Regions from separate parts of the Ensifer soli genome, predicted to be linked through region 1. Evidence: predicted binding sites of a transcription regulator. Region 1 holds the regulator's gene; each other region holds the start of a gene.
The links. Region 1 encodes LexA, which represses DNA repair genes until DNA is damaged. Its sites were predicted from a motif close to TGTTCNNNNTGTGTTCNG; they were not measured.
Positions count from the first base shown of each region.

Region 2: ACEVQ6_RS00285 (PA0069 family radical SAM protein) is a predicted target of LexA. The motif match lies at 4,388-4,405, and genes of this name have one in related genera.
Region 3: ACEVQ6_RS12715 (putative DNA modification/repair radical SAM protein) is a predicted target of LexA. The motif match lies at 4,290-4,307, and genes of this name have one in related genera.
Region 4: ACEVQ6_RS20705 (ImuA family protein) is a predicted target of LexA. The motif match lies at 7,034-7,051, and genes of this name have one in related genera.

Region 1 covers NZ_JBHFEI010000015.1:1,828-9,763, forward strand. Annotated here, with positions in the region: gene ACEVQ6_RS19175 (hypothetical protein) at 1-149, opposite strand, end outside; gene ACEVQ6_RS19180 (hypothetical protein) at 455-1,915, opposite strand; gene ACEVQ6_RS19185 (helix-turn-helix domain-containing protein) at 2,511-2,738, shown strand; gene lexA (transcriptional repressor LexA) at 3,286-3,996, shown strand; gene arsC (arsenate reductase (glutaredoxin)) at 4,053-4,400, opposite strand; gene ACEVQ6_RS19200 (hypothetical protein) at 4,501-4,911, opposite strand; gene purQ (phosphoribosylformylglycinamidine synthase subunit PurQ) at 4,949-5,620, opposite strand; gene purS (phosphoribosylformylglycinamidine synthase subunit PurS) at 5,744-5,986, opposite strand; gene purC (phosphoribosylaminoimidazolesuccinocarboxamide synthase) at 6,006-6,770, opposite strand; gene ACEVQ6_RS19220 (DUF1476 domain-containing protein) at 7,040-7,357, shown strand; gene ACEVQ6_RS19225 (sensor domain-containing protein) at 7,428-7,936, opposite strand, start outside.
Region 2 covers NZ_JBHFEI010000001.1:73,121-81,056, forward strand. Annotated here, with positions in the region: gene ACEVQ6_RS00265 (S49 family peptidase) at 1-249, opposite strand, end outside; partial or broken gene ACEVQ6_RS00270 (tRNA1(Val) (adenine(37)-N6)-methyltransferase) at 333-1,109, opposite strand; gene ACEVQ6_RS00275 (putative signal transducing protein) at 1,106-1,327, opposite strand; gene ACEVQ6_RS00280 (ribonuclease HII) at 1,952-2,692, opposite strand; gene ACEVQ6_RS00285 (PA0069 family radical SAM protein) at 3,164-4,321, opposite strand; gene ACEVQ6_RS00290 (glycosyltransferase family protein) at 4,516-5,043, shown strand; gene moaB (molybdenum cofactor biosynthesis protein B) at 5,131-5,703, opposite strand; gene ACEVQ6_RS00300 (4-(cytidine 5'-diphospho)-2-C-methyl-D-erythritol kinase) at 5,792-6,745, opposite strand; gene ACEVQ6_RS00305 (tetratricopeptide repeat protein) at 6,762-7,936, opposite strand, start outside.
Region 3 covers NZ_JBHFEI010000007.1:169,028-176,963, forward strand. Annotated here, with positions in the region: gene ACEVQ6_RS12685 (hypothetical protein) at 1-109, shown strand, start outside; gene ACEVQ6_RS12690 (D-lyxose/D-mannose family sugar isomerase) at 110-805, opposite strand; gene ACEVQ6_RS12695 (SDR family NAD(P)-dependent oxidoreductase) at 830-1,615, opposite strand; gene uxuA (mannonate dehydratase) at 1,802-2,980, shown strand; gene ACEVQ6_RS12705 (pyridoxamine 5'-phosphate oxidase family protein) at 3,044-3,547, opposite strand; gene ACEVQ6_RS12710 (type 1 glutamine amidotransferase domain-containing protein) at 3,575-4,138, opposite strand; gene ACEVQ6_RS12715 (putative DNA modification/repair radical SAM protein) at 4,309-5,541, shown strand; gene ACEVQ6_RS12720 (UdgX family uracil-DNA binding protein) at 5,538-7,001, shown strand; gene ACEVQ6_RS12725 (calcium-binding protein) at 7,276-7,936, shown strand, end outside.
Region 4 covers NZ_JBHFEI010000018.1:56,862-64,797, forward strand. Annotated here, with positions in the region: gene ACEVQ6_RS20680 (hypothetical protein) at 1-222, opposite strand, end outside; gene ACEVQ6_RS20685 (cold-shock protein) at 346-555, opposite strand; gene ACEVQ6_RS20690 (SOS response-associated peptidase) at 810-1,475, opposite strand; gene ACEVQ6_RS20695 (error-prone DNA polymerase) at 1,488-4,778, opposite strand; gene ACEVQ6_RS20700 (Y-family DNA polymerase) at 4,778-6,298, opposite strand; gene ACEVQ6_RS20705 (ImuA family protein) at 6,210-6,974, opposite strand; gene repA (plasmid partitioning protein RepA) at 7,486-7,936, shown strand, end outside.

The DNA.
Region 1 (7,936 bases):
GTCGTCTTGCCGTATCCCGCCGACGCGATGACGCGGGTCGGCCACCCGAGCTTCAAGGTATAGGTGATACCGTCGCGAATTCGTTTTACCGAGCCGATCTCGGCAAAGTGCTCTTTCGTCGGAATGGTCGTTCTGACGAGCGTGGTCATATGCCACCTCCATGAATAGAGTTGACAAACCGAGAGCGGTCCTCATCAATCCGGCGCTGCTCTTTTCCCACTGTTGACGGGTTGTTTTTGCCGACCGCGTAGGTACGATGGCACGGCCGCTGCCACCGTCGACATCCACCGAGATCAGCGCGGCAGGCGCGTTCGGAACGACGGTTGCTGCGCTCTCGCCAATCTCGATCAGCTTGCCCAGAACGTCGATGTCCGGCACGGAACGCTGCATCTCGCGCAAAGCCCGCTTGCGCTCCTTGTCACGCGAGGCGCTTGTCTGCGCGCCACGCGGATCGTCATAGATGAACGCGCGATCCGGTGGCCCACCCGATTCGTTCGCCCTGGACAGTCTCCACGAGCAATTCGTTGAAGCCATGATAGGCAGGTACATGGACGATCACGGTCGGCTCAAAGCATCGGTCGAGTTCCGGGCCGGTCCAGAGCCGACCGCCGAGGCTGAAGGCATGCTTGGTCAGCTTGCGGCGCTCCGGCTTGGCGAAGGCCATATAGAACTGGCTGTCTTCGATCAGGGTCGCCGCCCATCCAGCCTTCACATGGCTGTCGAACACTTGCGCCGGTGACTTGCCGGCCAACGCGCCCGTCTGGGGCAGTTGCTCGTAGGTCTGGAGAAGCTGGAACACCATCTTGCTGAATGCGTCGAACCCGCCTTCGAAGGGCGGCATCGGCTTGCCGAGCTCCCGCCGCTTCGGGTTCATGCGATTGTCATCGATCCAGCCGGGAATGTGCCGGAAGTACTGCTGGTTCATCTGCCGGAAGAAACCTTTGATCACCTTGGCCGATGCGTTGTAGGGCTTGGCGCGGATGACGCGGGCGCGCTCTTCCTGCGTAAACGGTGTGACGCGGCAGTTCAGCTTCAGGGCGTCTTCCAGATGGTCGGCGAAGCCGTATTCCGATCCGTTGTCGCAATAGAGCTTCTGAGGCATGCCGTAGGCCGGATCCTGGCACATGCGCTTGAATTCTTCGATCACGTCGACGTTTCGGACGCCACCGCGCTCGTCCATGAAAACGAGCCCGCCGAAGACGCGGTTCGTCGCGACATCATGGAAGCCGACGAATTTCGGGCTGGCGGCCGTGCCGTTGTCCCGGCGCACCATCACATTGATATGGTGCACGTCCATGACGACGATCTCCATCGGCTGAAGGCCGGCGATCGTGCGGCGGATGCGGGGCTTGTCGTCCTCGCTGGCCTTGCGGTCGAAATTGTGCCGGGAGACCGCCTTGAAACGCGCCTCCGCCGAGACGAGCGCGTCCGGAATGTTGAAGAGCCTGGCGGCGACCGCCTCGTCGGTCACGACATAGCCGTAGGCGGCCGTGATGCGGCGCAGCTCATCGGCGGCAAGGAACCGGATCAGCTTGCGCGTCGTCCCCTTGACGATCAGCCCGCGAATGAACTGGACGATGTCCTCGGCAATGGTTTCCTTGGCGATCTCGTCAAAGGGAACCGTCTGCATCCATGTCCGATTGATCAGGGCTCTCTTTTCGCCCTTGTCGCCCCGCACCTTCTGGGCGAGGCCGTGAATGCCTTCGTTCTCGCAAATATCGATCCAGCTATAAAGCGTGGTTCTGGTGAGCCGGCGCATATGGCCTGTCCAGTCGTATTTCTGTTCGCCATGAAGCTTGTCGATCTCGGCTTTACGCTCGGCGATGACCTTGGGGTGCGCAACGGCGCCTTTGATGATTTCGTATTTCCAGCCGCGTTCCAGTCGCGCCGCCTCGTCGCCGAGGCGAAGGTTCAAGGAGGCCTCGTCGGCAGTTTGAAGGGTCTTTAAACGGTCTTGGAGGTGCGGTGGAAGGCTGGAAACCTTGACCTGGTCCTGGATGCCGGAGCGGCCGCCGCGACCATGGCATATCTGGACTTCAAGTGCACAATGACGCCAAGTCGACTTTCTACCCTCATAAAATTGCTTGCAGATACGATTGGCTACGCGTCGATGAATACCGCAAGTTTCGCCAAATTCTACGGAAGTGATCCAAACGCTCATTTAAGTATTGCATCCGGTGCAGAACGAATCCCCGCTGCCGCAATAAGTTCACCTGAAAGTCGAACAGATGCGGAGCCGCGTCGCTCCCTCCGCAGGGCTTTCTCGGCTGTTTGCCGGGTTACACCATTTGCGATACACCACTTGTTCAACGAGGTGCCCTGATTGACGAAGCCTGCTCGAACAGCGAGGTAGAGTTCGGAGGAGCCGACAATCGCAAACGTAATTGAGTAACGGATCTCGTGCATTTTGCGCCAAATCAGGTGATATGATTTAGTCAAAATGCACCTAAATGGGTGCACAGTGAATGGACGACTACAACGACCGCATTGTCGCCGGTATCAAAAGAATGATGAAGGAGAGAAAGCGATCTATGAAATCTCTCAGTGCGGACATCGGCCTTCCGTACCGATCGCTTCAAAATTACCTATCGGGCTCAAATAGAATTCCGACAGACGTATATGTAAAAATACTAGAGTTATTGGGCATAGATAATCAGTACATCATGGAAGGTAATTTTGATCTAAAGTATTGGCCGCTTTGGGATAGTCTTTGGTCATCATTGGGGGGGGCTAATTAATCAATACAGATTATAGACCCGATAGTGGCTTTCCAGAAGATATGGAATTTCACAATAAAAAACAGCTTGCCGCAGCTAATTTGGTAAAGAGAATCAATGAGAATTACAATGAATATATGATATCTGATGGAAAAATTTCAACCTCTCGTCATCCAACGGTGCCCGAAATGTTAGAGAGGCAGATGAGGAGATTTAGAAGAGGCGAAGGTCCCCAATAAGGTCCCCCATCCTCTCAAATAGCAGGCTTCATGTGATCGATGGTCCTCAATTACCTGAATGTTTTCAGTAGGATAATATTTACGCTGGAATGGACAAGAATAGCCTTACCAATTGGCGCATTGGTAACTCCTGTTTTCAGCCAAAAAACACTGAAAAATCCACGAAGCGAAGCCGATTTCGTTCCCATTTATCTCTGAATTCCATTCCGGATTATCTTCCGCGCCTCCAGCCGCCACTTCCAAAAAATAATTTACACCCAAGGCTTGTGGAACACAGTGCGAACAGATACGGTCCGTTCTGGGTTTGTTTCGAGATTCTGGGTGATACCGTGCTGACACGCAAACAACAGGAACTGTTGCTTTTCATCCATGAGCGGATGAAGGAATCGGGCGTGCCGCCCTCTTTCGACGAGATGAAAAACGCTCTCGATCTCGCGTCGAAATCCGGAATTCATCGTCTCATCACAGCACTTGAGGAGAGAGGCTTTATCAGGCGGTTGCCGAACAGGGCGCGGGCGCTGGAGGTCATCAAGCTGCCGGAGGCATACACACCGAGCCTCGCCCAGCGGCGCGGCTTCTCGCCGAGCGTGATCGAGGGCAGCCTCGGCAAGCCGGCGGCATCGGCCACGGCCACTGTGAAAGCACCCGTGCGCGATACCGTATCCGTACCCGTCATGGGACGCATTGCGGCAGGAGTGCCGATCTCGGCAATACAGAACAACACTCACGACATTTCCGTGCCCGTCGAGATGATTGGCACCGGCGATCATTACGCGCTGGAAGTGCGCGGTGATTCCATGATCGAGGCCGGCATTCTCGACGGGGATACGGTGATCATCCGCAACGCCTCTTCCGCCAATCCGGGGGAGATCGTCGTCGCTCTTGTCGATGATGAGGAAGCGACGCTGAAACGGTTCAGGCGCAAAGGGGCCTCCATCGCGCTGGAGGCCGCAAATCCCGCTTACGAAACCCGGATTTTCGGTCCCGACCGGGTCAAGATCCAGGGCAAACTCGTCGGTCTCATACGCCGCTACAACTGACCGGCTGCGGATTGGGACGCCGTGCCATCGCCGCGACGACGGGCAGCAAGCTGGCGTTACAGGATCTCAAAGACCCGTTCGCGCGGGCGACAGAGGCGAATGCCCTTTGGGCCGATGACGATCGGTCGCTCGATCAGGGAGGGGTTTTCGAGCATCGCATCGATCAGTTCCCGGTCGCTGAGGCTTTCGTCGTCGAGCCCGAGATCGTGATAGAGCTTTTCCTTCTTGCGCAGAAGCGTACGTGGCAGGGCATCGAGCGCAAGAATGAGGGCGACGAGTTCTTCCCGGCCGGGCGGGGTCTTCTCGTATTCGATCACCGTCGGATCGACCCCGGTCTCCCGGATCAGCTTCAGCACCTTGCGGCAGGTCGCCGATCGCGCATCATAATATATCGTCACTGCCATGGCCGTTCCCCCGTCGAACGTGCGCGCAGATTTGCCCGATTGCAAACCTGTTTCAAGACGGGACGGCATGCAAGCCGTTCGATTTCTAAAGGTTTACCGTTCATCCACAGGATGATGATCCGCCGGCCCAGCGGCGGATGTCCGCGCTCATGCGCGCGCCCTGGCTTTCGGTGAAGAGGGGGCCGAAAGCCTGCAGCCGCGCCGGCTGTCCCTCCGCCTGAACCACGGCGAGCGGGCGCGATTCCGGCGTGTTGCGCGGCACGATCAGGATGCGCGGCCGGCCCGAAAAGGAGTTCAGTTCCGGTGCCAGCCGATAGGCGGCGAAGGCCGGGTCCCTGGACTTGAACCAGCACCGGTTGGCACCGAGGGCGATGCGCTCCATCGTCGTCAGCGCGCCCGTGTCATGCGTCGGCGCAGGCGGCGCGGAGGAAGACTGGCAGCCGGCAAGGCCTGCCGCGAGGGTGACGATCGCGGCGAGGCGGATAAAGACACGCCGGCGAAGCGCAGGCATGGCGGTCAGGGCTGGCATGGGCAGGCTCCCGGTGTCGTCAGGCAGCGACCAAACCCACCGCGGATTCGAACAGGGCGCGCCCGTCCGCGCCGCCATGGGCCGCCTCGATCAGGTTCTCCGGATGGGGCATCATGCCCAGCACATTGCCGGCCGCGTTGATCACGCCGGCGATGTCGTTGATCGAGCCGTTCGGATTGGTGCCTTCGGCGTAGCGGAACACGACCTGCCCCCTGTCCTCGATCGCCCGGAGCGTCGCGTCGTCGGCGAAGTAGTTGCCGTCGTGATGGGCGACGGGGCAGCGGATGACCTGACCGTTCGCATAGCCGCGTGTGAAAGCAGTCGCCGCATTGGCGACTTCAAGGCGGACCTCGCGGCAGACGAATTTCAGCGAGGCGTTGCGCATCAGGGCGCCAGGCAGGAGGCCGGCCTCGAGCAGGATCTGGAAGCCGTTGCAGACGCCGAGCACCCGGACGCCCTTCTCGGCCCTGGCGCGGATCGCGTGCATGACCGGCATCCGCGCGGCGATCGCCCCGCAGCGAAGGTAGTCGCCGTAGGAAAAGCCGCCTGGTATGACGATCAGGTCGACGTCCGGGATCTCTGTTTCGGTTTGCCAGATCGTCACCGGCGCTTTCCCCGAGATTTTCGTCAGGGCCGCGATCATGTCGCGATCGCGGTTCAATCCGGGAAGCTGGACGACGGCTGATTTCATGGCGGAGGCTCGACCTTCAAGAGTGGCCCCGCGCAGTCGATCTGCCATGGGGCGGTTTGCATCGCGGCCACGGTTGAAACCTTGCGGCAGCGGCGTCCTTGCGACCTGACTGCGATGTCGCCGTCAGGCGAGCGAGATGCTGTAGTTCTCGATCACCGTGTTGGCGAGAAGTTTTTCGCACATCGTCTTGATGTTCGCTTCCGCGGCCGCCCGGTCGGCGGAATCGATCTCCAGATCGAAAACCTTGCCCTGGCGGACCTGGCCGATACCGCCGAAGCCGAGCGCGCCGAGCGCGCCCTCGATCGCCTTGCCCTGCGGGTCGAGCACGCCGTTCTTCAGCGTCACCGTTACACGCGCCTTGATCACGCTTGCCGTCTCCGATCTGCTACTTGACCAGCACCGGGCCGGAGCCACGGGGCGGTTCGTTTTCGTTCATGATGCCGAGCCGGCGCGCGACTTCCTGGTAGGCCTCGACGAGGCCGCCGAGGTCCCGGCGGAACCGGTCCTTGTCCATCTTTTCCTTCGTCTCGACATCCCAGAGCCGGCAGCTGTCCGGCGAGATCTCGTCGGCGAGGATGATGCGCATCATGTCGCCCTCGAAAAGGCGTCCGCATTCGATCTTGAAGTCGACGAGCTGGATGCCGACGCCGAGGAAGAGGCCGGAGAGGAAATCGTTGATCCGGATGGCGAGCGCCATGATGTCGTCGAGTTCCTGCGGGCTCGCCCAGCCGAAGGCGGTGATGTGTTCCTCGGAGACCATCGGATCGTCGAGCTGGTCGGCCTTGTAGTAGAATTCGATAATCGAGCGCGGCAGCACCATGCCTTCCTCGATGCCGAGGCGCTTGGCCAGGGAGCCGGCGGCGACGTTGCGCACCACGATCTCGAGCGGAATGATCTCCACTTCCTTGATCAGCTGCTCGCGCATGTTGAGCCGGCGGATGAAATGCGTCGGAATGCCGATCTTGTTCAGATGGGTGAAGATATATTCGGAGATGCGGTTGTTGAGAACGCCCTTGCCGTCGATGACCTCGTGCTTCTTCGCATTGAAGGCCGTGGCGTCGTCCTTGAAGAACTGGATCAGAGTTCCCGGTTCAGGACCCTCGTAAAGGATCTTTGCCTTGCCCTCATAGATACGGCGGCGACGGTTCATCTGTTGTGTCTCTTTGTTGCAGGCGTTCTTGGGCAACGCCTGATGGTTTGTCCAACCGGGTCCATATCCGAAATGAAAGGAATTCACAATCGGCCTGACGGACCCGTCCCCGGAAATACGGGACGCGCCCGCGCAGGCGCGACCCTGCATCCGCATTGCGGCGAAATGGCGGGCCTGCGCGGGGATGCATTGCGCTTGCCGCCGGCTTTTGGTTTATGGGGCTGCTTTCACGTGCCCAGCAGGGTTCGGGCAGGACGAGGAGACATCACATGACGAACATGAGCGATCGCGAGAAGGCCTTCGAGTCTAAGTTCGCGCTGGACGAGGAACTGAGGTTCAAGGCGGAGGCCCGGCGCAACAAGCTGCTCGGGCTCTGGGCCGCCGGCCTGCTCGGCAAGGCCGATGCCGACGCCTATGCGCGCGAGGTGGTCGCCGCCGATTTCGAGGAGGTCGGCCATGAGGACGTGGTGCGCAAGGTCAAGGCCGATTTCGATGCGGCCGGCGTGTCGATCAGCGAGGACCAGATCCGGCTGAAGATGGTGGAGTTGCTCGGCGACGCCGTGGCGCAGATCCAGAACGCCTCCTGAGGCTGACGGCAAGAGATCCCGGCTGGGCCGCCCGCCGGGATCGTCCGCGCATGTCGTCGACACCGTCCCGTCAGGCGATGCGTCCGAGTCCCCTCGGCGTCAGCGGCGCATCGAGATCCAGGGGACGGTGGGCATGGGCGAAGCGTTCGAGGTCGGCCTTCGACATCGGCCTGCCGAGCGCATAGCCCTGCAGCGCGTCGCAATGCATGCCGCGCAGGATCTGCGCATGTTCGAGCGTTTCGACGCCCTCCGCCACGACCTCGATGCCGAGCGAGTGGCCGATCTCGATGATGGATGAGACGAGCTGGCGCTGGTCCGGACCGATGACGATCGGATTGACCAGGGCGCGATCAATCTTCAGACGCGACGGGCTGAGCCGCAGCAGGCTGACGATCGACGCGTGGCCGGTACCGAAGTCATCGATCTCGATGTCGATGCCGAGCTGTTTCAGCGCCGCGACCGTTTCGATCGCCGTGTCCTCGAGATCGTCGAGGAAGATCGATTCCAGCAGTTCGAACGACAGCGTGCCCGGCTCGATGCCGAGCGAACCCATGGTTTCGGCGATGTCCGCCTCACGCA
Region 2 (7,936 bases), on a different contig from region 1:
GCGGATGCGCCGGTAGATCAGCCGCGACTGCACCGGGGAGCCGCCCGGCGAATTGATCGAGATCGCGACCGCCGGCGCGGTCTTGACGGCGAAGGCCTTGTCGAGCGCGGCGGCGACCGAGGCGAGGTTCAGCATCGGCCGGAAGGCGCTGCCGCCGGACATGATCGTGCCGTTCATGCGCACGACGGGGATCGTCACGCCATCCTTGCGAAATCGCTTCGGCAGCAGCCGCTTCACCCAGCCCGTCATGATCTCTCCGTTACCTGATCCTCATGTCTCGCACCGCATGTATGGTCTTCGTGCCGAAACGCAATGGGGGAACGCGGTTTTCCCTGCCGGCGATAGGCGGCGCGGCCATTGTTGAAATCATCGACCATCGGCGCGATCGCATGACCGGGACCATGATGCAGGACGAGGCCCGCGCGCAGAACGAGCCGTGCCCGGCTCTGCTTGATCGCGGTGACGAGGATGCGCACGGCATCCTCGCCGGCGCGCGGATGCACCGGCGTCACCTCGATGCCGCCGAAGCGGCTGCCGCAGGCATTGAGGATCTCGCCCAGGGAATGGGGCCGCGCGATGAGCGAGACCTGTCCCTTCGGCTTCAGGATCGCGCCCGCCGTGCGGATCCAGACGGAAAGCAGGCCGTCCGACATGGCATGGGCTTCCGCCTTCAGCGTGTCGGGCGTGCGCTGGTCGACGCCTTCGTTGAAGGGCGGATTCATGATCACATGGTCGAAACGGTCGTCGGCAAGGCCGGCGGCGACGCGGGCGCGGCCGGCAAGGGTCACGTCCGCCTCAAGCACGCCGACGCGGCCGGAGAAGGGGGCATTCTCGGGCAAAGCCAGACTGCGGCGGGCGAACCCGGCCATGGCCGCGGAACGCTCGACGAGCAGCACCTCGGCATCCGCCAGGCGCGCGGCGACGGCCATGCCGGCGGCACCCGCGCCCGCGCCCAGATCGGCGACGCGGCAGGGCCGGTCGGACGAGACGAGAGCGGCAAGCAGCATCGCATCCATGCCGGAGCGATGGCCGCCCCCCTTCGGCTGCAGCACATGGAAGCGGCCGCGATGGAAGGCATCGACCGTCTCGCCCGGCTCCACCGGCGTCATTCCCGCAATTCGCCGCCGAGACCGGCGGCGGCGAGCAGGGCGCGCGCCTCCTCCGCATCGCCGGTCGTGACGAGGAGGCGGCGCGGCAGAAGGCCGAGCGATCCCTCGAGCACGCTCATCCCCTCATCGGCAACGATCGGCACGATCCCCGAATCCTTCAAGAGGCTCTGGGCGAAGGAGAGCAGCACGACATCATTGGTGCGAATGAGTTCTTCCACGGGCAATCCTCGTTTCGCGGCCTCCGGGGCCGGCGGACGCGGATGGCGTCGCGTCCATTCCTTTCCGGTTCAATGGCGGGATTTGCTGGCGGACGCAAGCCATCCTCTCTTGCGGCTGCGGCCGGCCTTCACACTCGTGCCATCGACAGGCGCGGTCTCACCCCCTGTATCGCGCGACGACGCCCTGGCGCGCCTGACACGACCTCCGGGCTGAGGGTGGCCGGAGGGTTTTGTTAACTCGAAGGCGCCAACCGCAGCGGATGCTGAAAAGCATCGACGAGGACTGGCAACGACGTCGGCGGCGAACAGCATCGGACGGTCGAGCCTGCGAGGGTTTGTCAGGCGCCCTTGTTCCCGCCCGGCGTTGGAGATACCCGCTTGCATCCGATGCACCGAGTGCCTGGCCGGCGTCGCCAAGGCACAGAGATCCGCCATGATCGGACCGAAAACGCGCCGTGTCAGCCGGATGCCTGTCCACGTATCAGGCACCTTCGACGATCAGGCGCCGGACCGGCGCGCCGGTCATGCCCGCGTCTCCTATCGCCATCGCTCTTTCCGATGACCTGCCATTGCCATCCCGCGAGAGGCCGGACATTGCTTGCCCTCCCTACCGGCACGGCTCGGTCACCGGTCCTCGTCCGTCCCGCGTGCAGATCGCGGTTCCGCGCTTCCCAGCGGCGCTGCTCCCTTCTGCTCGGCGGTGCGCAACGGCCTGAAACTCATCCGGTGGAGCGCGCAGGGACCGAACCGCGCGATCGCCGACCGGTGTTCAACCGTTCCGTAACCCGCATGACGGGCGAAACCGTATTCGGGGAAATCCCTGTCGGCGCGGGCCATCATCCGGTCGCGCAGGACCTTGGCGACGATCGAGGCGGCGGCGACTGATACGGAGCGGCTGTCGCCCTTAACCAGCGCCTCGCCGGGACACGGCAACCCTTCCGGGACGTCACGTCCGTCGACGAGCACCAGATCCGGGGCCGGCCCGAACAGTCCGAGAACCGCGCGGCGCATCGCGTCGAGGCTCGCCTTGCGAATGTCGATCCGGTCGATCAGCGCCGCAGGGGAACTGGCGACCGAGACGTCGGCGACGGCGAGGATCTCGGCGAAGAGCTGCTCCCGCCGCGAAGCCGTCAGCAGCTTGCTGTCGTCGAGGCCGGCGGGAATGCGCTCCGGCGTCAGCACGACGGCGGCCGCCACGACAGGCCCGGCAAGCGGTCCGCGACCGGCTTCGTCCGTGCCGGCGACGCGCATGGCACCGGCCGCGATCGCCATCGCCTCGATCGAGAAATCCGGGCCGCTGCGCGGCGGCGTCGCGGGCGCGCCATCACAGAAACGGGGGGAATCGGACCGGACACGACGGGACATGCGGCGAACGTCGCATACCTGTCCGATTCCCTGCAAGACCCTCCGGCAGGGGCGGCGACCGGAGGACCCGCCCGGACCGCCCCAGGGGCAGGAGCGATCCGGGATATCGTCATTTCGCACTGCGCATCGGTTGCGGCCGCCGGATGCCAGATGCCGGGGGACGACCGGACATGCACCCTTTACCAACTCTCCTTTTTCACTCCGCCGCATCGCCCGGGACCGGACCGGACGCCTTCGGCTGGACATCCTCCCGGAACGACGCTTCCGGCGACGCCCGCCGCCGACGCAAGACCGACAATCGGCAGGCGAAACAGAACCGGTCGGCCGGGATGGACGCCCGCCGCCACCGTGAACCCGGCTCGAACCCTTCCTAAAGCGTGTCACGATCTTTCAGATTCGCTCATACGCTTAGGTCTGTGTTTTTACGCGTGTCTTTTCGCAAAACCGTTACACGCCCTTGCGAGGCACGCTTTAAAGCAGCGAGAGCTGGACACCGAAGCCGCCGGGCGGCACGAAGAGATCGGTGCGCAGGGACGTGCGCTCCGCATTGAAGCCGAGCCGCCGAGCAGCCATCTGGAACCGGCGGCCGATCTGCCAGGCATAGGGACCGCTCCCTTTCATCCGTTTGCCGAATTCGGCGTCGTAATCCTTGCCGCCGCGCATGGAGCGCAGCAGTTCCATCACGTGACGATAGCGATGCGGATAATGGCGCAGCAGCCAGTCGCGAAACAGCGGGCTGATCTCGAGCGGCAGCCGGAGAAGGACATAGCTTGCCTCGCCGGCTCCGGCGGCCCGCGCCGAATCAAGAATGCGCTCGATCTCATGGTCGTTGAGCGCCGGAATGACCGGGGAGACCAGAACGGCGGCGGGAATGCCGGCATCCGCCAGGGCGCGGATCGCCTCCAGCCGCCGCGCCGGCGTCGAGGCCCGCGGCTCCATCGCCCGGGCGAGCTTGCGGTCGAGCGTGGTGACGGAGAGGCCGACGCGGGCCAGCCCCTTCTCCGCCATCGGCGCAAGAAGGTCGAGATCGCGGGTGACCATCGCCGACTTGGTGACGATCATCACCGGATGGTCCGCCGCCTTCAGCACTTCGAGGATCTGGCGCATCAGCCGCCACTCCTTCTCGATCGGCTGGTAGGGATCGGTGTTGGTGCCGATGGCGATCGGGCGGGGAACGTAGCCCGGCCGCGACAGTTCGCGCTCGAGCAGCCGCGGCGCGTCCGGCTTGGCGAAAAGCTTGCTTTCGAAGTCGAGCCCCGGAGACAGTCCCATGAAGGCGTGGGTCGGCCGGGCGAAGCAATAGACGCAGCCATGCTCGCAGCCGCGATAGGGATTGACCGAGCGGTCGAACGGAAGGTCGGGGGAATCGTTGCGGCTGATGATGCTGCGCGGCTTCTCGACCTGCACCTCGGTGCGCAGGGGCGGCAGTTCCTCGTCAAGCGCCCAGCCGTCGTCGAAACCCTCGCGGCTCACGGGCTCGAAACGGCCGCTCATGTTCAACGCGGCCCCCCGCCCCCGGCGGCGCTGGGTGTCCATCCGCATGCCTGAACCGGCGACCAGCGCCTCGGCGACATCGGCCGTGTTGGCGGGCGCAAAGGCGCCCTGCCCCATCTGCGACAGATCGGTCATCCTGATTCTCCGGAACCGCGCGACACGGCTTATCTGATGTGATGACTAAATTCCTAACCGAGAAACAAGAACATTGCAAGAACAAAATCCCATATGCTGGCCTCCCGCCGATGGCCGCCGGATCATGCTCGATCATCGACGGGAATCGTCCCTGCATGTGGCAATTCCCGCTCCGATGCGATATTCACGACGGCATGCTGACGGTGATCCTAGAAACCCGCGATAGCGAAGGCGAAATGGCGCAGACGCTGTCCGTTCTCGTGGCGGGCGCGATCGAAGGACTGATCTGCGACGTGATCATTCTTGATCACGGATCCCGCGACGGTTCGGCCCGGGTCGCCGATGCTGCCGGCTGCCGTTTTCTCACCCACTGGGACATGCGCGACGTGGTGCGCTCGGCGCGGGGCGACTGGCTCCTGCTTCTGGAGCCCGGCGCCCGTCCCGGCGCGGGCTGGATCGGCGAGATCGCCGAATTCGTCATCACCGGGGCCTCGCCGGCCCGGTTCTCCCCGTCCCGTCAGCATCGCCGCCCGTTCTTCGAGCGGATGGCGCGGCGCGTGGATGCGCTGGAGCAGGGCTGCCTGATCTCGAAGCGCCAGGCGCTGACGATCGCGCGGAGCGGCCTGTCGCTGAAGGACATGGCGGCAAGCGTCAGGACCGCCCGGCTTTCCACCGAGCTCGTGCCCGCCTGGGTGACGACACGTTCGATCGGCGCCCGCTGACGTCGCTTGCAGCGCGGTTCCATCGGATCGTATCAGAACGGCGCTCCAAACACTTCGTCCTGGAGAATCGTGCGGCCGAGCCTCGTGTCACTCCGGCCGGATTGTGCTCGAAGGCGCCGCGCCGCGCCGCAGATGCTCGTCGAGCCGCGGCAGGATCTCGACGAAATTGCAGGGGCGATGGCGGTAGTCGAGTTGCTGCGCGAGAATTCCGTCCCAGGCGTCGCGGCAGGCCCCGGGCGAGCCCGGCAGGACGAAGACGAAGGTCGTGCCGACAAGGCCGGCGGTCGCGCGCGACTGGATCGTCGACGTGCCGATCTTGTCGTAGGACAGGCGATGAAAGACGATCGAAAATCCGTCCATCCGCTTGTCGAACAGCGGCTCGATCGCCTCAGGCGTGACGTCACGGCCGGTGAAGCCGGTGCCGCCGGTGGTGATGACGACATCGACCGCGGGATCGTCGGCCCAGGCACGGACGCGCCCGGCGATCGCCCCGCGCTCGTCCGGCACGATGGCCCGGTCCGCCAGCCGATGGCCGGCCGCGGCAATCCGCTCGACCAGCGTATCGCCGGAACGGTCGTCGGACGGCGTGCGGGTATCGGAGACCGTCAGCACCGCGATGCCGAGCGCCATGAAACTGCGTGTGTCGTCCTGTCCGGCCATCTCCGCCCGCTCCCTTCGCGCCCGTCCGGCGCTTCCACACTGATCCGGACCGTGCGCCGGTCCGCTGCCGTCGCGTCCTGACGCTGCGTCAGACGGCCAGCGCCTGCCCGACATCGGGCGACGCCGGAGTGTCGCCGCCCGCCGCCGTGGCCAGCGTGCGGCAGGCCCGCACATACCAGCCGGGATGGCGCTGCGACAAGCTGTCGGCCGCCCGCGCCGCCGCCGTTTCATCGGCATAGAGGCCGAAGCAGGTGGCGCCGGAACCCGACATGCGCACGATCTCCGCTCCCGTCGCATCGAGCGCCGCAAGCACGGCGCCGATCCGGGGCTCGGTGTCGATCGCGGGCGGTTGCAGGTCGTTGCGCAGCGGCCCGAGCGCGCTTCGCCAGGCAATCGCCGTTCCGTCCGCCGGGCTCAACGGGAGCGGCGGGTTCTCCTTGCGCCGCAGCGCCCGGAAGACGGCGGGCGTCGCGACGCCGACGAGCGGATTGACGAGGACGAGCGGCAAAGTCGGGAACGCATCGAGCAGCTCGATCCGCTCGCCAATGCCACGGGCGAGGAGCGGCCTGCCTTGCAGGCACATCGGCACATCCGCGCCGAGCGACAGGGCGATCGCGTCGAGGCTCGCGACATCGGGCATGCCGCCCCAGAGCGCCGTCAGGGCGCGCAGCGTCGCAGCCGCATCGGCCGAGCCGCCGCCGATGCCCGAGGCGACCGGAAGCGCCTTGTGCAGGCTAATCGCCACCGGCGGCGCCGGCCACCCCCGGCGCTCGAAGGCGCCGCGCAGAAGGTCGCGCGCCCGCAGCACGAGATTGCCGCCGGGGGCATCGGCCGTCAGCGGCAGGCCCGCCGCGAAGGGACCGTCGACGGAAAACCCGTCCTGCGGCGCCGGGGCGACATCAATCGTGTCGCCGATATCGGCGAAGGCGACGATGCTTTCGAGCAGGTGGTGGCCGTCGGCCCGCTGGCCGACGACGTGCAGGGCGAGATTGACCTTCGCCGGCGCGTGATGCCGCACGAAGGCGGCGGACGATGCCGTCATGCGATGGGCCGCCGGATCAGGACTTCTTGTCGGGCAGCACGGCGGCGGTGCCGCCCTTCGCCTTCGGCTCGCGCGCGTCGGCCGCCGGAACGGTGTTGTCGAGCGGCGGCAGGCCCTTCTCGATCTTCGCCTTGATCTTGGGGATCTCGGCCTCCTCCGGCTTCAGTTCGAGCGCCTGGTTCCACTGGTAGACGGCCTCGAGCCTGCGGCCGGTGCGCCAGTAGGCATCGCCGAGATGATCGTTGATCGTCGGATCTCCGGCCTGCAGCTCCGCGGCGCGCTCCAGTTCCTGCACCGCCTCGTCGAAGCGCGACAGGCGGTAATAGGCCCAGCCGAGCGAATCGACGATATAGCCGTCGTCCGGCTTCAGCTCGACGGCGCGGCGGATCATGTCCAGGCCCTCGTCGAGGTTCATGTTCATGTCGACCCAGGAATAGCCGAGATAGTTCAGCACCTGCGGCTGGTCCGGATTGAGCTCCAGCGCCTTGCGGAAATTGGGCTCGGCCTTGTCCCAGATCTTCTGCCGCTCATAGGCGATGCCGCGCTGGAAGAAGATCGTCCAGTGCGTCCGGGCCGGCTTCGGGCCGATCTCGCCGACCGCGCGGTCATAGACCGCGCCCATCTCCTTGTAGTCCTTGGCGTCCGACAGCACGCTGCCATAGGCGAGGTAGCTGCGCATGTCCTTCGGGTCGAGGTCGATCAGCGATTTCAGGTGGCTCTTCGCCTCCTCCACCTTGCCGATGCCGGCGAGGCCGAGGCCGAGCTGGAGTTCCGACAGGCGGCGCATCGGCGAATCGGCAGGCACGCTGCGGTAATATTCGATCGCCTTGTCGGTCTTCTTCAGGCTTTCCGAAATGCCGCCGAGCATGACGAGAATGTCGGCGCTCTTCGGATCGAGGTTGCGGGCGGTCTGCAGGTAGAGGGAGACGATATCCTCGGCCCCGTCGCGGTTGAGCGCCGCGCCGATCGAGAACAGCACGGCCGCCGCCCCCTCGGTCGCATTGGTGACCTGCTGGGCCGGCACCTTGCCCGCCTCGATCGAGGCACGCAGGGCCGCGAGCGGCGAGTAGTTGTTGAGGAGCGTCTCGCCGGCGGCGAGCGTGTCGAGCGCCTTCTGCCGGTTGCCCTGCCTGGCCTCCAGGGCGGCAAGCGCTGTGACGGCGCGCATGAAGGTGTCGGGCGCGGTGGCGC
Region 3 (7,936 bases), on a different contig from region 1:
GGATCGCACAGTGCGCGAGGCGCGCCCGGAAAGGACCGAGACGGTCGACCGGGAGCGCGAGATCGAATTCGAGCGGGCCTTCATGACCCCCTGGCACCTGTTCTACTGATCAGCCGAGCCAGGTCCTGTAGTCGGAGACGAGCAGGCGGAACGGCGCCTCGTCCTCCTCGATGCCGGAGAAGCGGGTGACCGCCGGATCCTCGAAGACGTTGTCGGTGGCGTCGTCGTTGACGGTCGAGACCTCGGCGACGAAGACGTCGCCACCCTCGCCCCAGAAGGCGTGCCAGTCGCCGGGGATCAGCGTCACGCTCTCGCCGGGCGCGAGCCGCAGCCGTTCTCCGGGCGCGATGGTCCGCACGATCCCGTCGGTCGCCACCGTCACCCCTTTCGACCGGTCGCAGGCACCGTCCGTGTCGCCGTAGAGTTCCAGGACCAGCGTGCCGCCGCCGCGATTGATGATGTCCTCGGCCTTGAGATCGTGGCGGTGCATGGGCGTCACCTGATCCTTGCGCGAGATCATCGCCTTTTCGGCATAGAGCATGCCGCGCCCGCGCTTCAGGTCCTCGAACCTTCCGTTGCGCACGGTGAAGAGGATCAGGCCGGTCGCGGCGAAATCGCCGAGGCCGAAATCGGTGATGTCCCAGCCAAGGCTGGCGCCGGTGATGCCGGCGATCTCGGAACCGCGCGCCTTCATCTCCTCCGGCGTCCAGTGCGCGAAGGGCGGCAGGATGTAGCCGTGCCCCCGCATGAAGGCTTCGCTCTCGCGGATGATGCGGTTGATCTCGCTGCGCTTGACGGTGGTCATGATCTGAACTCTCCCTGATGTCGTCTACTTGACGCCGATGCCGGCGGTCAGCGCGCCGTCGATGCGATGGTCGGAACCAGTGATGAAGCCCGCCCGATCGGAGGCAAGGAAGGCGATGAAATCCGCGACCTCCTCCGGCTCGCCGATGCGGCCGATCGGATGCGCCTCGCCGAAGCGCGCGAAGACCGCGTCGAGATCGGCATCCTCTCCCTCGAAGGTGCGGGCGGCCAGCGCCAGGATCGGCGTGCGCACCGAACCGGGGCTGACCGAGACGACGCGGATGCGGTCCGGGGCGAAATCGAGCGCCATCGCCCGGGTCAGCGCGTGGATCGCGCCCTTCGAGGCGACATAAGCCGACACGCCGCGCTGGCAGGCATGGCCCTGCACGCTGGACAGGTTCACGATGACGCCGCCGCCGCGGCGGCGCATCTCCGGAACGCCGTATTCGGCCGTCAGGTGGATGCCGCCGACATTGACCGCCATGCAGCGCATGAACACGTCGAAGGGCGTCGTCGTTGCATCGCCATAGGGGTGGACGGCGGCGGCGTTGACGATAATGTCGAGACCGCCGAAGGTGCCGACCGCCTCGCCCATCGCGGCCGCGACATCGGCGGGAACGGAAATGTCGGTGCGGATCGAAACGAGGTCGAACCCCTTGACCGTGGCGATGCCTTCGAGTTCGCGATTGGCGTCGTCGTCGATGCCGAGCGCCGCGACCTTCGCCCCCGCCTGCGCCAGTCGGAGCGCGACCGCGCGCCCGATGCCGGTCGTGCCGGTGACGACCGCCACCTTGCCGGAAAATTCTCCCACAGTGATCCTCCCGTCTCCTCCGGCGCTCCAGGCGCCGGGCTTTTCTGCCGGCGGTAGTGTTAACGCAGCCGGGCGCCGCTTGGGAAGCGGGAATCGGCGCCGCGGCAACAGCGTGCGGCCGGCTTGCAAAAGCGGCGAGCCGCGGATTAAGTGCGCGCGACGGATGCGAAAAACGGAGGAAACATCATGCTCGAAAGCTGGCGCTGGTTCGGTCCCGAGGACCCGGTGACGCTCGCCGACGCGCGACAGGCGGGCGCCCACGGCGTGGTCACGGCGCTGCACCATATCTATGACGGGCGCGCCTGGACGCCGGAGGACGTGGCGGAGCGCAAGGCGCTGGTGGAAAAGGCAGGCATGGTCTGGGCCGTCTGCGAGTCTATCCCTGTCGCGTCCTCCCTGAAGCTGCGCGACGGCAAGTGGCGGCAGACGCTCGATGCGTGGAAGACGAGCCTCGCCAATCTCGGCCGCGGCGGGGTGCCGGTCGTCTGCTACAATTTCATGCCCGTCGTCGACTGGACGCGCACCAACCTGCTCTATCCGACGGAGGCCGGCGGCTTCGCCCTGCGCTTCGACATGATCGATTTCGTCGCCTACGACGTCTTCGTGCTGAAACGGCGCAATGCCGAGGAGAGCTATGACGTCGAGGTGGTCAGCGCTGCCCGCGCGCGTCTCGACCGGATGGGCGAGGACGAGATCCTGAGGCTCGAGACCAACATCATCGCCGGCCTTCCGGGCGGCGAGGACACGCACACGCGCGAAACGATCCGCACCCGCATCGCCGCCTATGACGACCTGTCCCCCGACGACATGCGCGCCAATCTCGTGGCGTTCCTGAAGGAGGTCGTGCCCGTCGCGGCCGAGACCGGCGTGCGGCTGGCGATCCATCCGGACGATCCGCCCTTCTCCCTTTTCGGCCTGCCGCGCGTCGTCTCGACGGCCGAGGACATCGCGACCGTCCTCGGCGCGGTCGATGTCCCGGAAAACGGCATCACGCTCTGCGCCGGTTCCTACGGTTCGCGCCATGGCAACGATGTCGTGGCGATGGCAGAGCGTTTCGCTGACCGCATCCACTTCACCCATCTGCGCAACGTGACGAAGGAGTCGGACCGGTCGTTCATCGAATCCGAGCATCTTTCCGGCGATGTCAACATGGTGTCGCTGATCGCGGTCCTGCGCGCCGAGGAGCGGCGCCGGGAAGCGGAGGGGAGGGCGGACAGCGTCATCCCGATGCGTCCGGACCACGGTCATCTCCTGATCGACGACATCAAGAAGACGGTCAATCCGGGCTATTCCTGCATCGGGCGGCTGAAGGGCCTTGCGGAACTGCGCGGCGTCATCGCCGCCGTCGACCAGTTCCAGGGCTGAAGAGGCGCTCCGCCACGAGGTCCGGTAAGACACCCGCGGCCGGAAGGCCGCGGGTGTCGTCGTTCAATGCGGCAGCGACAGATGGGTGTGGACGCCGAGGTCCGGCTCGCGTCCGGTCAGATTGGCCTTCGCCACCTCCCAGCCGAAGCGCAGCGCGCTCTTCGGCGACGCCCAGATCGAGACGTCGTCGAGCTTCAGCTGCAGCAGGGTGAGCTCGGGATCGTCTTTTCCCCCCTCGTACCAGGCGGAAACGGCGGCCGACCAGAACCTGTCGACATGCTCGCGCGACAGGCGTTCGCTGATCGTCCCGGCAAGGCAGGCATGGTAGTCGTGGTCCTTGCCGACGACGCAGAAATGGGCCCGGCTTCCCGCTCGCACGGCGGCGATCAGGTCCGTCGACGTCTTGGTGAAGAACCAGATCGAATTGGTTTCCTTCTCGACGAAGGGCGCCATAGGCTGCATGTGCTGGCCGGACTCCTCGACGCCGAGCATGCCGGCATGGATGTCGCCGATTTCGTCCCAGAGCTGCTGCAGCGGGTCGAGGCGGGTTTTCTCAAGATCTGCCATGGTGTTCTCCTCTCGGCTTCCGGCAACTCAGGCGGCGCTGCGACGGTCGTGGCGGCCTTCCTCGACCTCCTCGACGATCTTCGCGACGAAGGCGGCGAGATCGTCCGGCTTGCGCGAGGTGACGATCCCCTTGTCGGTGACCACGGGCTCGTCCCGCCAGATCGCCCCGGCATTGACCATGTCGGTGCGGATCGACGGATAGGACGTCGCCTTGCGGCCGCGCAGCGCGTCCGCCTCGATCAGCAGCCAGGGGGCGTGGCAGATCGCCGCCACCGTCTTGCCGGACCGGACGAAGTCGCTGACGACGCGCATCGCGTCCCTTTCATTCCGCAGCGTGTCGGGATTGATCTGGCCGCCGGGCAGGACCAGCGCATCGAAGGCCTCCACGTCGACGGCCTCGGCGGCGAGGTCCGCCTCGACGCTGTCGCCCCAGTTCTTTTCGTCCCAGCTGCGAATTGGCCCGGTTTTGAGCGAGGCGATCCTGACCTCGGCACCTTTTGCCTTGAGTTCATCCAGGGGAACGCGCAGTTCCGAGCGCTCGTAGCCGTCGGTCGCGAGGATGAGGATTTTCGCTTGGTCGATTCGGGGCATGGCCCGTCTCCTTCGTCGTGAGCGGCAACCCGCGATCGGGCTGCCTTCTGGTGTCGGTAGGGTTCGGCGCAGACGGGCTCGCCCCATCAACGACTTGCCACCGGCTTCGTTCCCGACCGACCCGATTTTGACGATTGACAGGCAACGGAGAAAGAACATATCATGAACATATGCAGCGATCCCTGAAAGAACGGCTGGCCATCCTCGCCGATGCCGCGAAATATGATGCGTCCTGCGCCTCGAGCGGCACGGTCCGTCGCCACTCCGCCGGCACGGGCGGCCTCGGCTCGACCGAGGGCTCCGGCATCTGCCATTCCTACGCGCCGGACGGCCGCTGCATCTCGCTGCTCAAGATCCTGCTGACGAATTTCTGCATCTATGACTGCGCCTATTGCGTCAACCGCTCTTCCAGCAATGTCGAGCGCGCCCGCTTCAGCGTCGAGGACGTCGTGTGGCTGACGCTCGAATTCTACCGGCGCAACTACATCGAGGGACTGTTCCTCTCCTCCGGCATCATCCGCTCGTCGGACCACACGATGGAGGAGATGCTGCGCGTGGCGCGCAGCCTGCGCCGCGACCACCAGTTTCGCGGCTACATCCATCTGAAAGCGATCCCGGAGGCGTCGCCGGCGCTGATCGAGGAGGCCGGCCTTTATGTCGATCGCCTGTCGATGAACATCGAACTGCCGACCGATGCCGGCATCCGTCGCTACGCGCCCGAAAAGCGACCCGAGACGATCCGCAGGTCGATGGCCGATCTCAGGCTGAAGATCGAGGCGGCGGGCGAGCCGACGCAAAGCGGCAGGCGCAAGCGTTTCGTGCCGGCCGGGCAGAGCACGCAGATGATCGTCGGCGCGGATGCCGCCGACGACCGGACGATCCTCGACGCGAGCGCCCGGCTCTATGGCAGCTACGGCCTGAAACGCGTCTATTATTCCGCCTTCAGCCCGATCCCCGACGCATCGAAGGCCCTGCCTCTGGTCCGGCCGCCGCTGATGCGCGAGCACCGGCTCTATCAGGCCGACTGGCTCTACCGCTTTTACGGTTTCGCCATCGACGAGGTGACGGCGGGCCGGGCCGACGGCATGCTCGACCTCGACCTCGATCCGAAGCTCGCCTGGGCGCTTTCGCATCGCGAACAGTTTCCCGTCGACGTCAACAGGGCGCCGCGCGAGATGCTGCTGCGGGTGCCGGGCCTCGGCGTCAAGGCGGTGAAGGCCATCCTGGCCTCGAGGCGCCACGCGTCGCTGTCGCTCGATCATCTCGCCCGGCTCGGCGTCTCGCTGAAGAAGATCCGGCCCTTCGTCGTCACCGAAGGCTGGACGCCGGTGCGACTGATCGACAGGGCCGATCTTTCCGCGCGCTTTCGCCCCGAGCCGCGGCAGCTTTCGCTCTTCGAATGATCCGTGTCCGGCTTCAAGGACGGGGCGACGGCGAGGAGTGGCGCAGCGCCGCCCGCGCGCTCGTCTCCGCCGCGATCGCCCCGGAGGAGGTCTCCTGGTCGAGCGCAGGGGAGGGGGACCTGTTCGGCGCCGGCGATCGCCTGCCGGACGCCCGCCCGGATGCTGCACGGATGACGGTGCCCGCGCGCTTCGTCGCCCTCGCCGAGGCGGCGTTGTGCCACAGCGATCCGGCGCGCTTTGCGCTCCTTTACAGATTGCTGTGGCGGCTGAAGACGGAGCCGCGGCTGCTCGACAACGCCGCCGACCCCGACATCGCCCGGGCGACGCGCCTCGAACGCTCCGTCCGGCGCGACTGCCACAAGATGACCGCCTTCGTCCGGTTCCGCGAGGTCGAGGCCGGTGACACAGCCCGCCGGCGCTTCGCCGCCTGGTTCGAACCCGACCATTACATCGTCAGGCGCACCGCCGGCTTTTTCCGGCGCCGCTTCGCGGACATGGACTGGCTGATCGCCACGCCGAAGGGGGCGAGCGCCTGGGACGGGACGGCGCTCAGCATCTCCGACGCACCGGCGCCCCGGCCGGAGGCGGAGGATCAGGCCGACGTGCTGTGGAAGACCTATTACGCGCATATCTTCAATCCCGCCCGACTGAAGACCAGGGCGATGCAGGCGGAAATGCCGAAGAAATACTGGAAGAACCTGCCGGAGGCGGCCCTCATCCCCGGCCTGATCGCCGGCGCGCCCGAGGTGGTGCGGTCGATGGCAGCGCGCCCGGCGACGGAGCCGCCGCTCTTTCACCATAGGCTGCAGGCCCGCGCCGCGGATATGCCGTCGCCACCAGCGCCGGAAGCGGAGACGCTTGACGGGCTTCGCGACGCTGCGCGGGGCTGCACCGGCTGCGGCCTGCACCGCATGGCCACCGGAACCGTGTTCGGCGAGGGCAGGGCGGGAGCAGACATCCTGTTCGTCGGCGAGCAGCCGGGCGACCAGGAGGACCTCGCGGGGCGCCCCTTCGTCGGCCCGGCCGGCCGGCTGCTCGACCGGATGCTGGAGGAGGCCGGCATCGACCGGCGCGACGCCTATGTCACCAATGCGGTCAAGCATTTCAAATACGAGCCGCGCGGCAAGCGGCGGCTGCACCGCCGCCCGGATCGCGGCGAGGTGACCGCCTGCCGCTGGTGGCTCGACCGCGAGATCGCGCTGGTCGGCCCGCGGATCGTCGTCGCGCTCGGCGCGACCGCGTTCTTCGCCCTCACCGGTGAGACCGGGCCCGTCGGCGCGCGCCGCGGGCAGGTTCTTCCGATGACCGGCGGCCGCGTTCTGATCGCCACCATCCATCCGTCCTACCTGCTGCGGCTGCCCGATGCGCACCGCGAAGCCGACGAGCGCCGGCGCTTTGCCGACGATCTCGCGCGGGTGGCGAGCGTGCATCGCGGACTTCGGGCCGAGCAAACCGGCTGAACCGGCCGCCACCGGCGCGGGATCGGCCGACCGGGTGCCGACGGCAGTCAGCGGCTCCTTGCCGCAGGTCGGCTTTCGCCGCCGATGGGGCGGTCACGGCGGGATCCACAATCGCCTGGCGTCGCCTTCGCAAGCGTTCCGTTGCCGTCTCGGATCAGAAGCCTGAAAGACACCCGGCACAGGCACAGAGGACATTCCGACAGGCGGGATTGCGGGTTCCCGTCAACGCGCCCATGATTGCCGGGAGAAGACAACCAGTCACGGAGAGAGACCCATGTCCGGCGAAACAATCTCGGTGGTGAAACTCATGGAGCCTGTGCCGGAGGATGCGCCGATCGGAACCCTCCTCGGGGAGATATATGTCTCCGGAGCAGCCCCAGAAACATGGTCGTACAGCATACTCAGTCAAAGCATCGTCGACCGCGACGATGGAAGCGGCGGCGAGGCGTCGACGGATTTCTTTCGAATAGAAGGCAACAAAATCCTCACCAATGATAAGATAGACTACGGTTATTTTGGCTATCACTTTTTTTATTACACCATGAGCTTCCTCGCCAGCAGCGAACCCGGCGCCTTTCAGGTGTCGGCAGAGGTCGATTTTTCCGTGATCGACACCTTGACGGTGATCAGGGGGACAGCAGGGGCCGACACGCTGAAAGGTGACGGCGGCATGGACAAGCTCATGGGCGGCGCCGGAAACGATTTCCTCTACGGCGATCGTGGCGACGATGTCCTCTACGGATCGACGGGGCGGGACATTCTCTCGGGCGGCAAGGGCGCCGACACGTTCCTCTTCAAGTCGGTCCTGGACAGCACGGCAACGGCACCCGACCAGATCACGACATGGGATGCCGGAAAGGGCGATCTCCTGCCCGGTGACCTCATCGATTTGGCCGCCATCGACGCGAACACGAAGGTCTCCGGCAATCAGGTCT
Region 4 (7,936 bases), on a different contig from region 1:
GCTTATATCGGAGCGTTTGGCAAAGAAGATCGATGTTGCGGACATCCCTTCGGCTTGTTCCTTGGCCAAGCGTGGCTCTCGAAGCCGCAATGTCTTCGCTTCCCAAACCTGCGCCTCCGACGTAGCCTCCTGAGTTTCATTATTCTTGGCGAAAAATTCGGTCTGAACGTTTCCAAAGGTGATCTCGGCCTGCTGGCGAGATTTACTGTATGTCCCTTTCAATAAGGGTCCTCGATGCGAATCATACGCCAAAATGAAAAAGGCCAGGCAATCTGCCCGGCCTTAAACTGATAACGTGCTTCCGACAGTGCCAGTACATCCGTGGTCAAAAGGAAGCAGGTATCTTTAGGCAGCCTGCAGGTTGCAGGCCGACATCTTGCCCGACTTCTTGTCGCGCTCGAGCTCGAAGCCGATCTTCTGGCCTTCAACAAGTTCGCGCATTCCGGCGCGCTCGACAGCGGAGATGTGAACGAAGGCATCCGCGCCGCCGGTGTCAGGCTGGATAAAGCCGAAGCCCTTGGTGGAATTAAACCATTTTACTGTGCCAGTGGTCATGATGAACGCCTTCATAGCATAGAGTAAAGAACTGCGGAGCAGACGCGACGCAGACGAAAACCGACTATTTTTGAAAGAAAAGTTCGCTTAAAGCGCGGTGCCAATCGCGCGGTAGACAAAGCTCGGCAAGCAAAAGATCGATGGCGCATCTATATGGGCTTTGGGGCGACACGTCAACGTTTAGTTTTTAGGTGTTTCATTTTGCATGTTTTAGTTGTGGTTGCGTTCAAGCGCGTCGTCGACCATCGGATCGGTCAGGCCTTCACCTTCTCACGCTCGACGATCTGCAACTGATCATCCGGCAGCGGCCGCTGCAATGCCTTGGCGGTCTTCCAGTCAGCGGTGAGCCAGGTCTCGACCTCGCCCTGCGTCGTCAGGATCACCGGCATGGCCTTCTTATGGATCGGCGCGACGATGCCGTTCGGCCTGGTGGTGAGAAAGGCAAAGAGCTGGTGCTCCCCTGCCCTCGGCGTCTTCATCGAGCCACGGGTGCCGGACCAGGCCGTCCAGATGCCGGCGAAGAAGAACAGCGGCTGGTTCCTGTCGAGGGCGAACCAGAAGAGCGGTTTGCGCTTCGTCACCGGATCGGGTGCCTCGCCATATTCGGAGAAGGCGGTTGCCGGGACGATACAACGATGCTCGACGCCGATCCACTGCTTCCAGTGCGCGATGTGGGTGTTGCGCACATTGGTGACACCGGTATCGGGTGCGTCGGGGGATTTCAGGTGCTCGACGGGGGTGGGCATGCCCCAGGTGAGGCGGGCGAGTGTGGTGCCGCCGGCGGTGTTGAGGACGACCGGCGCCGGTCGATCGGGATAGAGATCGATGGAGGGCTCGAGATTGCCGAGACTGTCATGGGTGATCGAGACGACGTCGCGGATCGCCTGCTGATTGGTCGTCAGATTGTACAAGTTGCACACGCCTCGTCCTCCTCACTGGAAATTCCGGCTTTTGACCTTCAGCGTATCGATATGCAGGTCAGGAATGTAGATCTCGCGCGCCTGAGGCATAGCTGTGTCGGGTGCATTGCGGCCCTTGTCCCTTGCGTCCGGTCCCCCTCCCCCGTGGGCGAACTCGTCACCGCGACCATGCGGCAGCGGAAAGGCGCTGTCACGTTGCCCAAGGCTTTGCAAGTCTTCGGAGAGATCGAACAGCCGCTGCGCCACCAGATGCACAACCTCGCCCTCGCGCTGGATGCGGCCGTTGATCGCCAGCATCGAGGCGGACAGCACAAGACGCCGCTGCTTCTCGAACAGCGACGGCCAGACGACGGCATTGACGATGCCGGTCTCGTCCTCGATCGTCATGAACATCACCCCCTTGGCGCTGCCGGGCTTCTGCCGGACGAGGACCAGACCCGCCGTCATCAGCCAGCGGCCGTCACGCTGGTTCATCGCGTGCGCGCAGGTGACGATGTTGCGCCGGGTAAGATCTCGCCGCAGGAACGACACCGGATGCTGACGCAGCGTCAGGCCGGTATGGCCATAGTCCTCCACCACCTCCCTGCCCTCCGTCATCGCGGTGAGCGTCACCTCCGGCTCCTTGATCTCGGCGATCGACTGTGCCTCGCGCTCTGCCACTGCTGCCCAGAGTGCCAGCGGTTCGCCGCGCAGCGCCTTGATGTCCCAGAGTGCCTGTCGCCGCTCGAGATGCAAGGATGGCAGGAAGGCATCTGCCTCGGCCAGCTTCACCAATGACGCTGTCGGTACGCCGGACCGTCGCCACACGTCATCGGCCGAGGCAAAGGGCTCGCTGCCGCGCGACAACACGATCCGTGCGGCATCACCGGCCGACAAGCCCTTGACCAGCCGCATGCCGAGACGAACGGCAAAGCGATCGGTGCCATCGATGCGCTCCAGCGTGCAGTCCCAGCGGGACCGGTTGACGCAGACCGGCCGGATCTCGACGCCATGCTGGCGGGCATCGGTGACGATCTGTGCCGGGGCATAGAAGCCCACCGGTTGACTGTTCAGCAATGCCGCGCAGAAGACATCCGGATGATGGCACTTCATCCAGGACGAGGCATAGGCGATCAGGGCAAAGCTCGCCGCATGGCTTTCCGGGAAACCATAGGAGCCAAACCCCTCGAGCTGGGTAAAGGTCTTTTCGGCGAACTCGGCCGTGTATCCATTCGTGACCATGCCGGCGACCAGCTTGTCGCGGAATTTCGACACGCCGCCGGTGAACTTGAAGGTCGCCATGGCGCGGCGCAGCTCATCGGCCTCGCCGGCGCTAAATCCCGCGCAGGTCATCGCCACCTTCATTGCGCTCTCCTGGAACAGCGGCACGCCGAGCGTCTTGCCAAGCACGGCCTCGAGTTCCGGTGTCGGATACTCGACCTTCTCCCTGCCCTCGCGCCGCCGGAGATAGGGATGCACCATGTCGCCCTGGATCGGACCGGGGCGGACGATGGCGACCTGGATGACGAGATCGTAGAAGGTGCGCGGCTTCAATCGCGGCAGCATCGCCATCTGCGCGCGGCTTTCGATCTGGAATGTGCCGAGCGTATCAGCCCTGCGGATCATCGCATAGGTCGCCGCATCCTCCTGCTCGATCTCGGCCAGACCAAGGGGAATGCCCTTGTGTTCGCCAAGCAGATCGAAGGCTTTGGCCATGCAGGTCAGCATGCCAAGCCCCAGCACATCGACCTTCATGAACTTGAGCGCCTCGATGTCGTCCTTGTCCCATTCGACCACCTGGCGATCGTCCATCGCCGCCGGCTCGATCGGCACGAGATCGTCGAGACGATCCTGCGTCAGCACGAAACCGCCCGGATGCTGGCCGAGATGGCGTGGCGCTCCCATCAGCTGTCGGGCGAGATCGAGCGCCAGCCGCAGCCGATAATCACCGTCGTTGAGATTGTTCTCCTTCAGCTGCTTCTCGCCGACCCCGTCCTTCGACCAGCCCCAGACGCCGGCGGACAATTGCCGGATCAGGTCGTCCGGCAGACCCAGCGCCTTGCCGACATCGCGCAGAGCACCCTTGGCGCGGTAGCGGGTGACGGTGGAGCAGAGGGCCGCGTGCGAACGACCGTAGGTCCGGTAGATCCATTGGATCACCTCCTCGCGCCGGGCATGCTCGAAGTCGACATCGATATCCGGCGGCTCGTCGCGCTCCATCGAGACGAAACGCTCGAACAGCAGGTTGCCATTCTCCGGATCGATCGAGGTGATGCCGAGGCAATAGCAGACAGCGGAGTTGGCCGCAGACCCCCGCCCCTGGCAGAGAATGCCTTGCGAGCGCGCATAGCGAACGATGGAGAACACGGTGAGGAAGTACGGCGCATAGCTCATCCGGCGGATCAGATCGAGCTCATGGCGGATGGCCTTCCTGACCACCTGCGGAACACCCTCGGGATAGCGATCCCTTGCCCCTTCCCAGGCCAGCCGCGTCAACGACTGCTGCGCATCGAGACCGGGAATGAGGGCTTCCTCGGGATATTGATATTGCAGCTCGCCGAGATCGAAGCGGCAGCGCTCGACGATCTCGCGGGTGCGGGCCAGCGCTTCCGGATCGTCCGGAAACAGGCGCTGCATCTCGGCGGGGCTTTTGAGGAAGCGGTCGGCATGGCGCTCGCGGTCGAAGCCGACATCGTCGATGGTGGTGCGCAGGCGAATGCAGGTGACGATATCCTGCAGCTGCCGACGACCCGGCTCATGGAACAGCACATCGTTGGTGACGACCGTCTTGACCCTGTACCGCCGCGCCATCGCTGACAGCATGTGTAGCCGCAGCCTGTCGTTCGGCCGGCGGCGGAGGCACAGGCTGACATAGGCGCGATCGCCAAACACCTCGGCAACGCGCCGAAGCTGGCTGGCGGTCACCTCTGCATCCTCGATGTCAGCCTCGTCGGGAACGAGGATTGCCAGCAGTCCGTCACCATAGGCGGCGACATCGGAGAGATCGAGGATGCACCGGCCCTTGCCGCCACGGCTCTTGCCAAGAGACAGCAACCGCGTCAGCCGCGACCAGGCGGCCCGGTCGGTGGGATAGACGAGGATCGACAGTCCGTCGGAGAGATCGAGACGACATCCGGCGACGAGACGCACGCCCGTGGCCTTTGCCGCCTCCCATGCCCGGACAATCCCGGCGAGCGTATTGCGGTCAGTGACACCGAGCGCATCGATGCCAAGTGCTGCGGCGACTGCAAACAGATCGTCGGCCGAACTCGCCCCGCGCAGGAAGGAGAAATGCGTCGAGACCTGAAGTTCGGCATAGCCCATCAGCCGAACACACCATGCAGGAACCAGAGATGCGAACCGGTTTCCGGATCGATGCCATCGCCGGCACGATACACCCAGTAGCGCTCGCCCTGCTCGTCCTCAACGACAAAATAGTCCCTGACTGCCTGCATCTCGCGCGGCCGCAGCCACCATTCGCCGAAGATGCGCTCCGGCCCGTCGGCGCGCTTTACCCGCCGCCGCTTGCCGCGCCATGTGAAGACGACCGGCGGCTGGTCGGGCAGGACGGCGATGACGTCGATGCGCTCGGGCTTGGCGAGCAGCCGGGACGGTCGCGGCCATTTTGCCACCCAGCTTGCCCCGGTCTCCGCCGCCGTCGGACCGATCCGCATCACGGCACGTTCCGGAACATCCGATGCCACCGGCGTCACCCGATAGAGACGCTGGCCACGATTGCCGAGGATATCGACGAGCGGTGCCACATCGACAACCTCCTCCTCGGCCAGAGATGAGGCGACCTGCTTCTCCTCGAGCGGCTCGGCCATGATGGCGACCAGCGTCATCCTTTCGATGCCGAAGCCGGGGTCGATCTGCTCGATGCGATCGCAGAGCAGTTTTGACAGGCGGGCGGGATCGCGCACCGGCTTGGCCAGCCCTGCCCGCAGACACTGCCTGGTGTTGTCGACGCGGTCGATGACGAGATCGCAGCGGCGCACGCCAAGACCCCGTGTCTCGAGCTTTGCCGTCAAACGACCGACAAGGCGGCGAATGTACTTTGCGATGGTTTCCGCCGCGCCGATCGGTTCGGGAAACGCACGGCAGACCTCGACGAGCTCTGGCGTGCGGATCGGATCGATGGGCTCGGCAATATGGCCGAACAGCTGATCGAGCCGGCGGGCAGGCTCGGGACCGAAGCGCAGGGTCAGCGGCGCCCGAGGCATGGCGGAGAGCTGGCCGACGGTGTCGATGCCCATCACCCGCAATCCCTGCACCGTCTCGGCCGCAAGACGAAGACAGTGGATCGGCAGGGGCATGACGACGCTGGCAATGCCACCGATGGGAACGATGGTCGTCTCGGCGGTCAGGATGCGTGCCAGCGCATGGGCGGCACCCCAGCTATCGGCGATCGCCGCACGCGAGGTCAGCCCCCTGCCCCGCAATCGATTGACCAGACCGGAGATCATCATCGCCTCACCACCATGCAGGTGATCGGCGCCCTCCGTGTCCATGACGATGCCATCGGCGCCATCGATGGCGACCACCGGGCTGTATTGCCTGAGCACATACAGAGCCAGCCGCTCGAGCGCTGCGGCATCCTCTGCCGGCGCGGCCTCGACCATGACGAGACCGGCAATCATCGCCTGCGCCTTGCTGGCAGGCATGCCGATGCGCAAGCCGAGTTTGCGTGCGGTCGTATCGGCAGCCGAGATCCAGCGCTTCGAGCCCTTTCTGGAGATGGCCACCAGCGGCTGGTCAGCCGGCACGGCTCCGGCTCCCTCGCCATGTCGCCTGATCCGGTCGGTCGCGAGATGAGGGAAGAAGAGCGACACGACCCGTGGCATCACAGGCTCCCAATTCGAATTCCGCACATTCGCCGGCCTTGACCCGCATCAGCTCTGCCAGCCACCGCGCGCGGCCGACACCGGCCACCGGCAGGGGGGCAGACGGCAGCACGCTGATGCGCCAGCGTGTTGTCGATGCCGTCGGCTGGCCATAGTCGTTCGCTTCCGTCTGCCGTCGCCAGCGGCGCACGACCAGCGCCATGGTCGCGGTCTTCTCCGCGGCAAGCTGCAGCCGGCGCGATGCGGTCACCGGCAGGCGCACCAGCTCGCCGACGACGGCAGCCAGGCCACCGAAGGACAACCCCTCCTCCATCGAGGCGAGCACGTCCTCCTCCCTGTCGCCTTCGCAGAAGATGACGCGGTCGGGATGCAGGCCGGCCTGGGCAATCGCGGGGAAGAACAGGTCAGGCCAGGTCAGGCACCACAACACCTTGCCGGATGAGCGTGCGGCAATGCCGGCGACGAAAAGCACGGCTGCTGCACCATCGACCGTGCCGCCACCGCCGCCGGCGATCTCATGCAGAGCGCCAAAGGCCAACCCGCCGCCGGGCAGGCGTTCGTCCATCGCCGGCACGCCGAACGGCAGCACCACCGATGCACGCCGGCTACCGCGTTCCAGATGGGCGATGCGCTGTCGAAGATCCCGAACAACCAGATTTTGGGCACGCGGGTTCATACGCAGACCCTTTCCACGGTTCACGTTGCAGACGACCTCATGTCGCAGGGAATGATGTATGTTCCCTTTTTGTTCCTGTGAGAGCTACGAGTCAAGGTTATAGATTGAGCTCGCAGATTCACCGGCACAGTTCTCCCCTATTAAATGTCTAAAGCAGGACGCCCTATTTCTGTATTAGACGTCGGCGGACAATCCGTCGGTAACGGCGGCATACCCTGCATCGTCCCTGGCCCTCGACGCGATTCGCGGTTTCGACGTTAGAAAAGATGAAATGCGTCGTTCGGGCGGCGTTCGGAGCGCTTTTTGGAACGTCCACAAGACGCCTCCACAATTGCAAGATCTCGAATTATGTAAATAAATACAATTAGTTATAACTACGACCCAGATCGGTGATTAATCATTCGTTAACTATAAAGGGCTTGTCGCGAAGAGAAAATCGCGTCTAAATGCAACAGCGGTCCCAACACGTTTTGGGCGCAACAAAGCGCTGTTATGAAATTTCGGGCGGAAAATGAAACAGATCGCGAGTAAGGAAATTGAGGCACAGGAGACGTTGGTTGACCTGATTGAGCGACATTCGTCGGCTCTCGCGACCCAACTCCAAGCCCACCATGTAAGCACATTCCCTCCCGTTGCCGAAAAGGGAATTAGGCATTTCCAACCATCGGAGGCTGCAAAGCTGGTTGGAGTGAAAGAAGTCTACCTGCGTCAGGTAGCGAATGACATAAGCGGCCTTGAAGTCAGTACAACTTCTGGCGGACGCCGGTCGTACTCTATAGGCGATATTGATAAGATTCGACGACACCTTGACCGGGTAGGCCGTGCAGATCGACGGTATTTGCCTCACAGGCGGGACGGAGAGGCTCTACAAGTCGTCTCAGTCATGAATTTCAAGGGCGGTTCGGGAAAAACGACTACTGCCGCCCATTTGGCGCAGTTCCTTGCTTTGCGTGGCTATAGGG